3 regions of the Janthinobacterium sp. DSP2-3-3 genome follow, and region 2 is predicted to be linked to each of the others. Evidence: predicted binding sites of a transcription regulator. Region 2 holds the regulator's gene; each other region holds the start of a gene.
What was found. Region 2 encodes FNR, which switches genes on or off when oxygen is low (the NO sensors DNR and NnrR bind a similar motif). Its sites were predicted from a motif close to TTGATNNNNATCAA; they were not measured.
Positions count from the first base shown of each region.

Region 1: ACP7DE_RS24980 (IPT/TIG domain-containing protein) is a predicted target of FNR. The motif match lies at 3,043-3,056, and genes of this name have one in related genera.
Region 3: ACP7DE_RS05465 (serine protein kinase) is a predicted target of FNR. The motif match lies at 1,875-1,888, and genes of this name have one in related genera.

Region 1 covers NZ_JAFCWA010000016.1:51,999-56,651, reverse strand. The annotation lists gene ACP7DE_RS24985 (tautomerase family protein) at 1-255, opposite strand, end outside; gene ACP7DE_RS24980 (IPT/TIG domain-containing protein) at 414-2,885, opposite strand; gene metH (methionine synthase) at 3,548-4,653, shown strand, end outside.
Region 2 covers NZ_JAFCWA010000017.1:50,957-55,609, forward strand. The annotation lists gene ccoP (cytochrome-c oxidase, cbb3-type subunit III) at 1-566, shown strand, start outside; gene ccoG (cytochrome c oxidase accessory protein CcoG) at 571-1,953, shown strand; gene ACP7DE_RS25545 (FixH family protein) at 2,008-2,532, shown strand; gene fnr (fumarate/nitrate reduction transcriptional regulator Fnr) at 2,536-3,294, opposite strand; gene ACP7DE_RS25555 (response regulator) at 3,534-4,653, shown strand, end outside.
Region 3 covers NZ_JAFCWA010000002.1:315,257-319,909, reverse strand. The annotation lists gene ACP7DE_RS05465 (serine protein kinase) at 1-1,669, opposite strand, end outside; gene ACP7DE_RS05460 (hypothetical protein) at 1,945-3,126, shown strand; gene ACP7DE_RS05455 (hypothetical protein) at 3,310-3,627, shown strand; gene ACP7DE_RS05450 (catalase) at 3,783-4,653, opposite strand, start outside.

The sequences.
Region 1 (4,653 bases), on a different contig from region 2:
ATAGGCGGCTTTTTCCGCTGCCGTATTCGTTTCATCGCTGATCAAGATATCGAGAAAAAAACTGGCCTTGCCCTGAGTTTGCAGTGAGGGCCCGCCGACAAACCAATGCGCCGCATCGGCATGGCTGATCGCCACCGACGTCAATTCGGGCGCCTTGTGCAGCAGCCGCGCCGTCAGGGCGCTCAGGGTGGCGGCGATGGCGGCCGACTGGCGCGCATCGGGCGCAGTGGACAAACGCAGGTTCAGGATGGGCATGGGATACTCCGCAAGTGGATGAAGACCCATTCTAGGCAGGCGGGATGAAAAGTGGCAGCCTCCGCCAGGCACAGGATCTGTGCAGTTTGTGCACCAATGCCTGCACCATAAAAAAGGGCTTGCCGCGGCAAGCCCTTTTTTGCATCCAGCACCCTTGCCTAGCGGCGCTGCACCTTCATCAAACGTCCGCCCACGGACGACGACAGGCTGACCTCGAAACGCCCGCCGGTCGGCAAGGCGTTCACATCAACGCTGGCATTGCCCCCTGTCAAGCCGCTGGCGACCACCGTCTTGCGGCCATCGGCGGCCACGTGCAGCACGGCCGCGTACGGCTCCGCTTGCGCATCCCAGGCCAGCGCCAGCTTGCCGCCGCTTTGCGTTACCTCAAAGCTGCCATCGTTGGCAGCCTTGCTGCGGCGCGCGGAACGCTCCAGCCTGGTCAATGGCTTACCATTGAACAATACTTGCACGTCGCTGATATCGCCGGGGTTGGCGAAGCTGACGCGGAAGTGGCTCATGGCGCTGCCGCCATGGTCGGCCACGGTTACGGCATCGAAGGGCAAGTCGATAGTCGTTCCCGACGCGGTCAAGACCCGCAGGGTGTACGCCTGACCGCTGCCGCTGGCCGCTGCGCCCACACGCGTGGACGAGGCAACGGCCGGGCGCAATGCCACGCCAGTCGGCGTGATGCGGCCGGAAATGGTCAGATAGCCATTCTCGGCCACGGACATGCTGGCGGCCAACACATTGCTACCCGTCACCTGCGTGCTGCGTTTTTCCAGGAATTGCTGCACCCGCGCATAGCTATAGTCGGAGAACCAGGCACCGCTGCAATAGCTCATCACGTCCTTCATCGGCGTGCTGCCATAGACTGCCTTGCTCAGTTGGCCGATATTGCCTGCGTAGTTGCTGTTGTACAGCGGTTGCGGGCCCAGATTGCCATCCGCATATGGGTAGTCGGCAGCGGCGCCAGCCGGGCCGCCGCAGGCAACGTGCTGCAGCGAGTGGTTGTGGCCCAGCTCATGCACGAGCGTGGTCAGCCATTCCGGCCATTGATTGCCGAAGGGATCGACCGATGCGATGCTGTTGAACCTGGCATCCAGGCCGATGGCCGACGTGAAGTCGTTGCCGCTGCTGCGCTGGTTGATGTAGGCCAGGCCGGCGGCGCGGGTGGAAGACATCCGCGGCACGAAACCATAATAATAGGCGCCGCTGTCTTCCAGCGCGCGCTTGCTTTCCAGTTTGCCCAGGGTATCGCTCCACCAGCTGTCGGCCGTGCTGCTGCCCGGCATGCTCAGCGCAGCGCGCGTCGTGATGCTGATATTTTCCGTCGCATACGGATACACGCGCAGCAGCGCAGCACGGATCACCTCGGCGTCAGGCAGTTGCGCCACGCCATCGTCGGTGCTCAAGGGCACGAGCACCAAGCGGATTTTGGCCAGGCTGGCCACCACGGGCGCAGCTTCCTGGCTCACTTGCACGCCGTCATTGCCAACGGCCGTCACGCGCACGCGCACGCCGGGCAAGATCCAGCCGGCAGGCAGGACGGCACTGAAATTGCCGTTGAAACTGTCATCGTTCTTTTGCGTTGGCAAGACCGATGGGCCGCTCATGCTGATGCTGCCCAGGTTGCTGCCATTCGCGGCAGTCGCATTCAAGGTGACTGCCGGGCTGGCCTGGCCCGCTTGCGTGGCCAGCACGGACACGCGCACGGCGGCCGGCTTGCCGCGCGTCAGGCGCAAGGCCGTATTGCTGGCGTTCAAGTTCAGTACCTGCGCGAAATCAATGCTGCCCAGGGTAAACGCCGACACCGTGCCTGCATTGACGGCAATGCGCGCAGCGGCTGACAGCATCACATCGCCCGTTGCCGAGCTTGGTGCAGACAACAGCAGTTGGCTGGCACTGGCGCTGACGATGACGGCTGGCGTATTGCCCACCGAGGCCGAGCTGACCTGGTCAAGATTGCTGCCCTGCACCGTCACCGACAAGGTCCCGCCACTGATGGCCGACGTGATCGACGTCACTGCCACGCTCGCCAAGACCTTGTACGTATCGCTGCTGATGACATCGTTGTACGGACCGCGCACCGTCAGCGCTCCTGTTGCCGCCCCCAGGGGCACCACCACGGTCACGCTGCCGGCCGTCTGGCTTTGCGGTGTCGCCGCCGCGCCATTGCCAAACTGCACCGCCGTCACGGCGCCCATGCCACCGCCCGCGATCGTCACGCTGGAACCGGCGCCGCCCGTCAATGGCGTGATGCTGCCCACGCTCAATGGCAGGTACACATTGAGGTTATAGCTGGTGGCCGCCGTGCCGCTGGCGCTGACCAGGCTCAAGGCACCCGACACGGGCACGCCTGGCATGGCCAGAGTCACGCTGGTCTCGCTGGCGGCGCTGGTGGCAAGCGTCACGCCGCCCACCTGGAAGGCCGTCACGCGGCTCAAATTGGTGCCCGTGACCACCAGGCTGCCACCCACGGCGACATTTGCCGCCGAGACGGCCGAGACGGCAGGAATTACGACGGGATTGCCCGAGGCGGTCGCTACTACCGTATCACCACCGCCCCCGCCGCCGCCGCAAGCGGACAGGCCCAGCATGAGAAACAATCCAACAAGCACATGGTTTTTCATGGCTGGCATCCATACTGATACAGCGCGATGCCGGGGAGGATAGGAGAGGAATGTGACATATCGGTGACTTTTGGTGAGAATTTAATTGCGAGGAACCAACATTATGGGTTATTTCGATTCCATAAGACAACTATTAATGCTTTTGATTTAATTGGTTTTGATAATAGTTAAAATATCTACCTGGCAAACTTTATTTTCAGCAATACGTGTCTCATTCTGCATTGCCTTACACCCCAATTATTTTCCTTTGCAGCTATTGCCATTCCATTCATGAAAAATAATGGGAGCGGATTCAAATAATGTGGAAATTTTTCCACAGCATAGAGCACATACCTTCCTGCTAACCTTGGCGGAAAAATTAACATTTTGAATAAGATTTTCAGGCCTGGCATTTTCAGCTGCGGCCGCGATGATGCCACCGTAGCGCCAGCCGTGGCGCCGTTGTGTTGCTCGAACCACGGCAGACTGGCCTGCCACCGCTTTTGCTTAAAACCAAAGCAGCCTGATGCCGTATAATTTTAGACCCGGTGAAATCAGGCGATTGCCACCTTCTGCCTGCCCTACCCGGCTGGCACTCTCCGTCAGCTGATCCTGCTGGCCCGCATCCGCCTCGTAAAGTCTTGTCGCCGCGCCGCCGCCCGTTTGCCTATTGAAAGCATGAAATGAACGATACCGTGATCCCCGCCATGTCCCCGACCGAAGCCACCTTGCGCGCCATTCTGGCGCAGCGGATCATGATCCTCGACGGCGCGATGGGCACGATCATTCAGCAGTACAAGCTCGACGAAGAAGCGTACCGTGGCGGCCCCGCTGGCCGCTTCATCGATTTCGCCGCACCGGTCAACAGTGGCGCGCGTGAACTGTTCGTCAAAGGCAATAATGAGCTGTTGACCCTGACGCAGCCGCACATCATCCAGGAAATCCACGAGCGCTACCTGGCGGCGGGCGCCGACCTGATCGAAACGAATACTTTTGGCGCCACGACCATCGCGCAAGATGATTACCACATGGCCCACCTGGCCTATGAAATGAATGTCCAGGCGGCCAAACTGGCACGCGCCGCCTGCGATAAATATTCCACCCCGGACAAGCCGCGCTTCGTCGCCGGCGCCCTGGGCCCCACGCCGAAGACGGCATCGATCTCGCCCGACGTGAACGATCCGGCCGCGCGCAACGTCAGTTTCGACCAGCTGGTGGCCGCCTATCTGCAGCAGACGCAGGGCTTGGTGGAAGGCGGCGCCGACGTGCTGCTGGTGGAAACCATTTTCGACACCTTGAACTGCAAGGCGGCCCTGTTCGCCATCGATCTGTTCTACGAGCAAAACCCGACCGTCGTGCGCTTGCCTTTGATGATTTCCGGCACCGTCACGGACGCCTCGGGCCGCATTTTGTCGGGCCAGACCGTGCCCGCCTTCTGGAATTCCGTGCGCCACGCAAAACCGCTGACCATCGGCCTGAACTGCGCGCTGGGCGCCGCCCTGATGCGCCCGTACGCGGAAGAGCTGGCCAAGATCGCCGACACCTTCGTCTGCATCTACCCGAACGCGGGCTTGCCCAACCCCATGAGCGACACGGGTTTCGACGAGTTGCCAGCCGACACGTCCGCCCTGCTACGCGAATTTGCCGACGCGGGCTTTTTGAACATGGCGGGCGGTTGCTGCGGCACCACGCCCGAACATATCGCCGCCATCGGCGAGTTGCTGTCGAAAAATACCCCGCGCACGGTGCCAGCGCCGTCGCACGACCTGCGCCTGGCCGGCCTGGAACC
Region 2 (4,653 bases):
ACCTGAGCCAGGACTTGAAGACGGTGGCCGCCGATCCGCAGGCGCAAGCCATCGGCCAGCGTTTGTTCCTGACCTACTGCGCGCAATGCCACGGTTCGGATGCGCGCGGCAACAAGGGCTTCCCCAACCTGACCGACAAGGACTGGCTGTATGGCGGCGAACCTGACATCATCAAGACCACCATCCTGCACGGCCGCAATGGGCAGATGCCACCGATGGGCGCCGCCCTGGGCTCCGAAAAGGATGTCGAGAACGTGGCCCATTATGTGCTGAGCCTGTCCGGTTCCACTTCGGACCCCGTCAAGTCGGTGCTGGGCAAAGCCAAGTTCGGCGCCTGCATGGCCTGTCATGGCGCCGATGCGAAGGGCAACCCGATGCTGGGTTCGCCGAATCTGACGGACAAGATCTGGCTGTATGGCGGCAGTGCCGATACCATCATGGAAACCGTACGCAAGGGACGCAGCAACACCATGCCGGCCTTCAGCGATTTCCTCGGCGAGTCCAAGGTACACGTGCTGTCGGCCTATGTCTGGAGCCTGTCGAATCCCCAGACGCCCGTGAAATGATGTAATGGAACCTCAAGTCATCAAGATGTATGCGGCCCGCGAGCAAATCTACCCTCGCGAGGCCAAAGGACGCTACGCTACCTGGCGATGGGTATGCGTATGGCTTACCCAGCTGGCGTTCTACGGCTTGCCGTGGTTGACCTGGAATGGCAGGCAAGCCCTGCTGTTCGATTTGACCACGCGCAAGTTCTACATTTTCGGCGTCGTGCTGTGGCCCCAGGATTTCATCTATCTGGCGGCCCTGCTGATCATCTGTGCGTATTTGTTGTTCCTCGTCACGGCCATTGCCGGGCGGGTGTGGTGCGGGTTCTCTTGCCCGCAAACGGTATACACGGAAATCTTCCTGTGGGTCGAACGCCGCATCGAAGGCACGCGCAGCGCGCGCATGGCCCTCGACAAGCAGGGTCCCTCCGTGCGCAAGGCCTTCAAGAAGACGGCCAAGCACCTGGTGTGGGGCGCCATCGCCCTGTGGACGGGCTTTACCTTTGTCGGCTACTTCACGCCGATCAAGGAACTGGCGCAGGCGGTGACCACCTTGAATTTCGGTCCCTGGGAATGGTTCTGGGTCTTGTTCTACAGCCTGGCAACCTACGGCAACGCGGGCTGGCTGCGCGAGCAGGTGTGCAAATACATGTGCCCCTACGCGCGCTTCCAGAGCGCCATGTTCGACCAGGACACGCTGATCATCACCTACGATACCAAGCGCGGCGAACCGCGTGGCGCCATGAGCAAGAAGGCCGGCAACAACGACAAGCTGGGCGATTGCATCGACTGCACCCTGTGCGTGCAGGTGTGTCCGACCGGCATCGATATCCGTAACGGCCTGCAGTATGAATGCATCGGTTGCGCCGCCTGCGTCGATGCCTGCAACAGCGTGATGGACAAAGTCGAGCGGCCACGGGGCCTGATACGCTACAGTACCGACCATGCGATGGAAAACAACTTCAATTCGAAGCAGATACGCCAGCGCGCCATGCGTCCGCGCGTGCTGATCTACACTTCCATCCTGGCCCTGATCATCATCGCCGTGTGTACTTCGCTGGCCTTGCGCACGCCCCTGAAAATGGACGTGATCCGCGACCGCGGTTCGATGGGACGCGAAGTGGAAGACGGCATGATCGAAAACGTCTACCGCCTGCAGATCATGAACACCTCGGAGCAAAGCCAGCATTTTAAAATCAGCGTCTCCGGCTTGCCGGGCCTGACCTTGCTGACGCGCGAAGAAGTGATGTTGCAGCCGACGGAAACGCTGGGCTGGCCGATCCGCCTGCGCGTGCCGCACGGGGTCGGCGAAAAGGGCTCGAACAAGATTGCGATCGAATTGCACTCGCTGGACGACCCATCGCTGCATGTACGTGAAAGCGCGGTATTCATCGTGCCGCGCTAATGTAGGAAGGCCAGTCCCCGCATGGGGACTGGCTGATCAAACAGGAGAAATATCATGTCCGACAGTCTCAAGCTGCAAGCACCCGTTGCACCGTGGTACAAGCATCGCTGGCCTTGGCTGCTGATGATCGGCCCAGGCTTGTCCGTGGTCGTCGGCAGCTTCATGGGATATATCGCGTTTACGCAGCCCGATGCACTGGTGGTGGGCGACTATTACAAGCAGGGCAAGGCAATCAACCAGGATTTGAAGCGCGACACGATCGCCAGCAACCTGGCGATGGATACCAGCTTATCCTATGATGTGGCGCACGCGCGCCTCAGTGGTTCCGTGCACAGCTTCGGCAAGGCTTACCAGGGTCCGCTGCAGCTGCATCTGGCGCATGCGACCTTGCCGGAAAAGGATATCAAGCTGCTGGTGCAGCCCGATGTGGCCGGCAACTTCTCGGTAGCGCTGCCGATGCTTGAGCGCAGCCGCTGGCAAGTGCTGGTGGAAAACGATAAACGCGAGTGGCGCCTGTCCGGCATCTGGACCTGGCCCCTGCAGCGCAGCATCGCGCTGCATGCTGACGCAGAGCTGTAAAGCTTACTTGCAGACGTCGGTACCAGCCGTAATGGCTTTCAACTTGGCGGGCTGCAAGATTTCAATTTCGCGATTCGAGACGCGCAGCCAGCCTTCCTTCTTGAACTTCGACAGCAGACGGCTGACGCTCTCGATGGTCAGCCCCAGGTAATTGCCAATTTCCTCGCGCGACATGCGCAACTGAAATTTGCTGGCCGAATAGCCGCGCGCTTCATAGCGTGAGGCCAGGTTGACGATAAAGGCGGCAAAACGCTGCGTCGCCTGCATATTGCCCAGCAACAGCATCACGCTTTGCTCGCGCGTGATTTCCTGGCTCATCATGCGGTGGAAATGGCGCAACAGGGTCGGCATATTGCCCAGCAATTGTTCCAGGCTGGAAAACGGTATTTCACAGACTTCGCTGTCTTCCAGCGCCACGGCATTACAGTGGTGGCGGTCGGCGCTGATGGCGTCCATGCCCAGCAGTTCGCCGGCCATCTGGAAACCCGTCACCTGCTCTTCGCCACCCGGATTGATCTGGTACGTCTTGAAGTGCCCCAGGCGGATCGCATACAGGTTCTGGAACGAGTCGCCGATGCGGAACAGCGAGGCGCCGCGCACGATCTTGCGGCGGCGGCCGATGATCTGGTCCAGCCTGTCCATATCGCCCACATCGAGGCCCATCGGCAGGCACAATTGATGCATGCTGCAGGTCGAGCATCGCGCACGCAACGCTTCCACGTTCACTATGGGCAAGGTGGGAGTGAGTAGCGCTTCAGTCATGTTGATACCTTTTAGAAAATGCAATAACAAGTTTACTGCATACACGGTTGCCGTGTGCCAATTTCACCGCAATTGCGCTGAATAAACGACGTTCTGACTTTAATTATATGGCAACATCGTCAAAAGCCCATGCGGGGAGGGCAATTTGCGCCGCACCGCTTGCCAAGCTCGGGTATTGATAGGAAAATTCCTGACAGCATTATCTGCCGCCTGTGCCGCCCGGTACTGAAAAGGAAATCATGAAGCCTCTCGGCATTAAAGCAAAAGTCGCGCTAGCCACCAGCCTGACCTCGATCGCCATGATCGCGCTGGTCACCATGATCCAGGTGCAGCACATGCGCGCCGACTTCACCAAAGTGCTGCTGAGCCAGCAATCGGCCCTGATTACCCGCACCGCTGCCGAGCTCGACGACAAGCTGGGCATGCTGCTGCAGATCGTCGCGCTGACGGCCAGGCAGCAGCCGCCGGAATTGATCGCCCAGCCCGCCCAATTGCGCGAATACTATGCGCGCCGCGCGATGCTGGTGCTGTTCGACGACGTGCTGGTGCTCGATGCGCAAGGCGCCATCGTGGCCGACATGCCGCGGGTCGCGGGACGCGCCGGCATCAACGTCGGCGAGCGCGAATATTTCCAGACCGTCGTGCGCACGCGCCAGCCCATGATCACCGAGCCGATGCTGGGCAAATCAAGCGGCATGCCCATCGTGCAGATGGTGGCGCCCGTGCTCACCGCCGATGGCCAGGTGGCCGGCGTGGTGATTGGCGTGCTGCGCCTGTACAAGGATAACCTGCTGGGACGCCTGCGCTCGGAAAAGATCAGCAAGAGCGGCTATTACTTCATCCTCACGCGCGGCGCCGTGCCGCGCTACGTGCTGCATCCCGACACCAGCCGTTTGCTGCAGCCGCGCCAGCCGAACGCCAACCTGACGACCACGCAGTTGCTGAAGGAAGATGGCGAAGGCAGCATGGTCAGCACCAACAACCGCGGCATCACGGCCGTCAACAGCTTCAAGCGCCTGAAATCCGTGAACTGGCTGCTGGGTGCCTCGCTGCCCGTCGAGGATGCCTTCGAACCCTTCGATGGCGTACTGTACCGGCTGGTACTGTGGAGCATCCTCGCTTCGCTGCTGGCTGCTTTTGTTCTGGGCTGGGTCACCGTGCGCCTGCTGTCGCCGCTGGTACGCCTGCGCGACACCCTGCTGGCCCTGCGCACCAGCGGCAACCGCTTCACTCCCGTGCCGGTGCAGCAGCGCGACGAGATCGGCGAACTGACGGAAGCGTTCAACGGCCTGATGAGCGAACGCGACCGCCTGCAGCAGGAGCTCGAATCGCGCGCGGCAGAGCTGGAACAGGAGCGTG
Region 3 (4,653 bases), on a different contig from region 2:
CGTCGGGGCGGCGTTCTTCGCTGGTGATGGGATCGCGGATCTGGCGGTTGTCCAGCATGGCTTCGACTTCATCGAGATATTTGCTTAGCAAGTCCTGTGCTTCTTGCTCGAACGACACGAACAGGGCCTTGTGCACGTCGGCTTTGACCCAGCGGTTATAGAAATCCTTGCGCGTGAGCACCAGGTAATCGACCCACTGACGCTTGCGCCGCGGTTCGATGCGCGCATCGTTTTCGATGCCATCCTTCAGGGCCAGCAGCACGTCCATGGTGGAGAGGCTGTTGCGCTGGGCGGAAATGATGGCGTGCGACAGGGCATTGATGACGAAACGGGGCGACACGCCCGACAAGCCTTCGTCGGGCGACTTGTCGCGCTCGCGCAAGCGGCGGATGTCGGCATGCTGCAAGTCGCCGACGTCTTCGTCTGCAACCACGCGCAGTTTCTTGACCAGCTCGGCTTCCTTGTCCTCGCCCTCGGGCAAGCGGCTGAGGATGGCGAACACGGCCGCCGCATGCAGCACGTGCGGATCGAGATGCACGTCGCGAAAGGCGGGCGCGGCAGCCAGGATCAGCTTGCGGTAGATGCGCGCTTCTTCGCGGTAATTGAGCGTATACGGCACTTGTACGATGACCATGCGGTCGAGCAGCGCCTCGTTCTCGCTTTCTTGCAGGAATTTGCGAAATTCGGCCAGATTCGTGTGCGCGAGGATGGTTTCATCGAGGTAGATCAAGGGAAAACGTGACACCTTGACATTTTTTTCCTGCGTTAACGTCAGCAGCAGGTACAGGAATTCACGCTTGACCTTGAGGATCTCAATCATTTCCAGCATGCCGCGGCTGGCCGCATACACGGCGCCGGACCACGACCACGCGCGCGGATCGCCTTCATCACCGTACTGCGCCACTTTCGACAGGTCGACGGAACCCACAAGATCGGCCAGGTCGGCCGTGGTAGGGTCGTGCGGCGCATACGTGCCGATGCCGCAGCGGCCCGCCTCGGACAGGTGGATGCGCTCGACGGGCATGCGCAGGAAGTCGCCCGCGTACTGTTCTTCCAGGCGGGCGCGACAATGAGGGCACAGTTCGCCATGCAGCTCGGCATCATAGCTGGCGCGAAAGTCGGCGCGCATGCTGTGCGGCACCAGGTGCAGCGGCGATTCGTGCACGGGACAGCCGGCGATGCCGTACAGCGCGCCTTCGCTGCTGTGGCTGTATTCCTCCAGCCCACGCTTGAGCAGGATCACCAGGGTCGATTTGCCGCCCGATGGCGGGCCCAGCAACAGCAACATGCGCCGGCCCACCTCGGAGCCAGCGGCGGCCGCCTTGAAGTAGGCGGCGACCCGGTCGATCGCCTCGTCGATGCCGAACAGCTCGTCGTCGAACAGGCGGCAGCGGAAGCGTCCGCTGTCATCGGTCCGGCCGTTCCCGCGCATCATGTCCCACAGGTACTGGTGCGCGCTGCGCGTCAGCAGGGCCGCGCGGCCGGGCAGGATTTGTTCGATGAAGTCGGCAAAACTGCCGCGCCAGGGGCTGATGCGGTGTTTTTCCGCCCAGGCCGCCATGCCGTGCATAAAACCGGCATGCTGGCCCGCGGCGCTACCGGCGTCTCTTGTGTTGTCGCCCGCTGACGCCGCTGCCGCAGGCGCGTCGTCGTCGGATTGGCGTGTCATACCAGGGCTCGTCATTGTTTCCCCATCCATACCGTTGCTGGCGTTGCTAACCGTGCTGCCGTGGAACAGGCCTAGTTCCAGCCTGTTGGCCCAGTATACGGCGGCGCCTCTGCCCGCACGCCTGATCTCGCTCAACCTTGACGAGGGAACTATTTTTGCCCCCGTTGGCGCCCGTTGGCGCAGGGCGGCCACGCACCTGCGCAGTTCAATCCAGATCAATACCGGCCGGCGCGGCCCGTCCACACTGATGGTTCGCAACGACCCACGAGGAGAACATGATGATAGGCAACGAGAACGGTTTCAGCGCCCCACCGGGCAGCAACGGCAGGGGACAAAGCGCGGATGATGAAGAGGCCATCGGCCAATTTTCCGTCCCCGGCGAAGACGACACTACGATCGAGAGCGCATCCGTCTCGGACGTGCCCGATGCCTTGAGCGGCGTCAGCATGGAATTGCTGGAAATCAAGCGCAGCATCGAAGACGGCATGCGCCAGTCCATTTCCCAGGCGGGCGGCGTGCGCGCCACCGATGCCTTCAGCGACGGCGGCAATATCCAGGGCGTGTCCATCGGCCTGGGCGAGGGCGCCAGCGACAGCTCGTCTGGCGAGCCGGGCTTGCCAGCGCTGACCCTGTATGTGGCCGAACCCACTTCCGTCGACCGCGCCAAGGCCGCCATCGTGGGGGCCATGGGCGTGCGCGCCGTGGCCAGCGACAGGGTGCCCGTCAACATCGTCGTTACGGGCGTGATCGACGCGCAGCCGCACCGTTTCCGCTTGCGTCCGGCGCCGGGCGGCGTCTCGGTCGGACATTTCCGCATCACGGCCGGCACCATCGGCTGCCTGGCCGTGGGACGCAGCGCACCGCGCAACGGCCGCTTGATGATTCTTAGCAATAATCACGTGCTGGCCAATTCCAACGGCGGCGTGTTCAACGACTGCATCGTGCAGCCGGGCCCCATCGACGGTGGCCGCTGCCCGCAAGACCAGGTGGCCGTGCTCGAGCGTTTTGTGCCCATCAATTTCAGCGGCGGCGTCAATTTTGTCGATTGCGCCACTGGCTGGGCCTGGCCAGACCGCGTGCGTCCCGAACTCGTCTACCTGAGCGGCGGCGTGCCGGCCTATTTCCGCATCAGCAATGCGCTGGTGGCGCCCGCGCTGGGCATGATGGTCGGCAAATCCGGACGCACGACGCAATTGACGCAGGGCCGCATCACGGGGCTGGGCGCCACCATCAACGTCAATTATGGCGGCGGCAGGATCGCGCTGTTCCAGGACCAGATCGCCATTACGGGCGTCAGCGGGGCATTCAGCGCGGGCGGCGACTCCGGCTCATCCATCTGGACCTGGAACCAGCAGCGCAATCCCGTCGGTCTGCTGTTTGCCGGCGGCGGCAATATCACCTTTGCCAACCAGATGCGGCGCGTGGTGGTGGCGCTCGACATCAATTTGTACACCTGAGTGCTGACGTAGCCAACGGCCGCAGAAAACGGCGCGGCGGCGTGATGCTTCCTTGCACTGCGCCGCCTTTTGCACGATGATGATAGGGTCAGGCGTGGCTGCCATGCATGGCTTGGCGGGCAAGAGGCGCTGCCGTGTCTCCTTGTTCCACGCGTGCCATGGGCAGCATCAGGAGGATGTGTCATGTCAAACAGTAAATTTGTATCAGCGCCATACGCCGTCTTCGAGGATGCGGCCATGCCGTATTTGCCAGACGAGACCGTTGGCTACGCTCATGCCGCACCGCCGCCTGGCCGGCTGGAAGCGGCAAAGCGGCGCAACGAGCGGGCCCTGATGGCGATCGATGGGGTCGAAGGCGTCAGCCTGGGGCAGACTGCCATTGGCGGGGAAGCCCTCGTCGTGTATCTGCGCGATGCGTCCGTCAAGCGGCGCGTGCCGTCGCAGGTCGATGGCTATCCGGTGGAAACGAGCATCACGGGCCAGATCGATATCCAGCGCTGATAGGCAAGCGGGCCTGGCGCCCAGTCCTGCCTGCCGCAGAGTGCTGCGGCGGCAAGCCTGTTGCCAGGCCTTCCGGTCGTCTATCCGCCAGCTTTTTTCAGCCGGCCCAACTTCCGGCCCAACTTCCGGCCTTCCTTCCGCCCCAACTTCCAGCCTTACTTGCTCAGACGTCCAATCGCTTCGGCCACGCCCGCGCCGTAGGCGGGCTCGCACAGGGTGCAGTTGCCAATGTGGCGTTGCTTGACTTGCTCCGAGGCGCCCGAAATGGCGCGCGCCGTGTTGTCGAATAATACTTGCTGCTGTGCCGAGGTCATCAGGCGGAACAAGGCGCGCGGCTGCGAATAGTAATCTTCGTCAACGCGATGGTTCCAGTGGTCGGCTGCGCCTTCCAGGCTCAGCGGCGGTTCGCGGAAATCGGGCTGCTCGGCCCATTCCTGCTCGCTGTTCGGTTCATAGCCCAGGGTACCGCCCTGGTTGCCGTCGACGCGCATCTGGCCATCGCGGTGGTAGCTGTGGAACGGACATTTCGGCGCGTTGACGGGGATATGGCTGTGGTTGACACCGAGGCGGTAGCGCTGCGCGTCGCCATACGAGAATAAGCGGCCTTGCAGCATCTTGTCCGGTGAAAAGCTGATGCCGGGCACCACATTGGCCGGATTGAAGGCCGCTTGCTCCACTTCCGCGAAGTGGTTGTCGGCATTGCGGTTCAGTTCCAGCACGCCCACCTCGATCAGCGGATAGTCGCCGTGCGGCCACACTTTCGACAGGTCGAAGGGGTTGAGGTGATACGTGCCTGCCTCTTTTTCCGGCATGATCTGCACGTACAGGGTCCAGCGGGGGAAATCTTTGTTTTCAATGCTTTCGTACAGGTCGCGGTGCGAACTTTCGCGGTCCTTGCCCACCAGCGCCTCGGCTTCGGCATCCGTCAGGTTTTGTATCCCTTGCTGGGTTTTAAAGGTGAACTTGACCCAGAAACGCTCGTTTTGCGCATTCAGGAAGCTGAAGGTATGGCTGCCAAAACCGTGC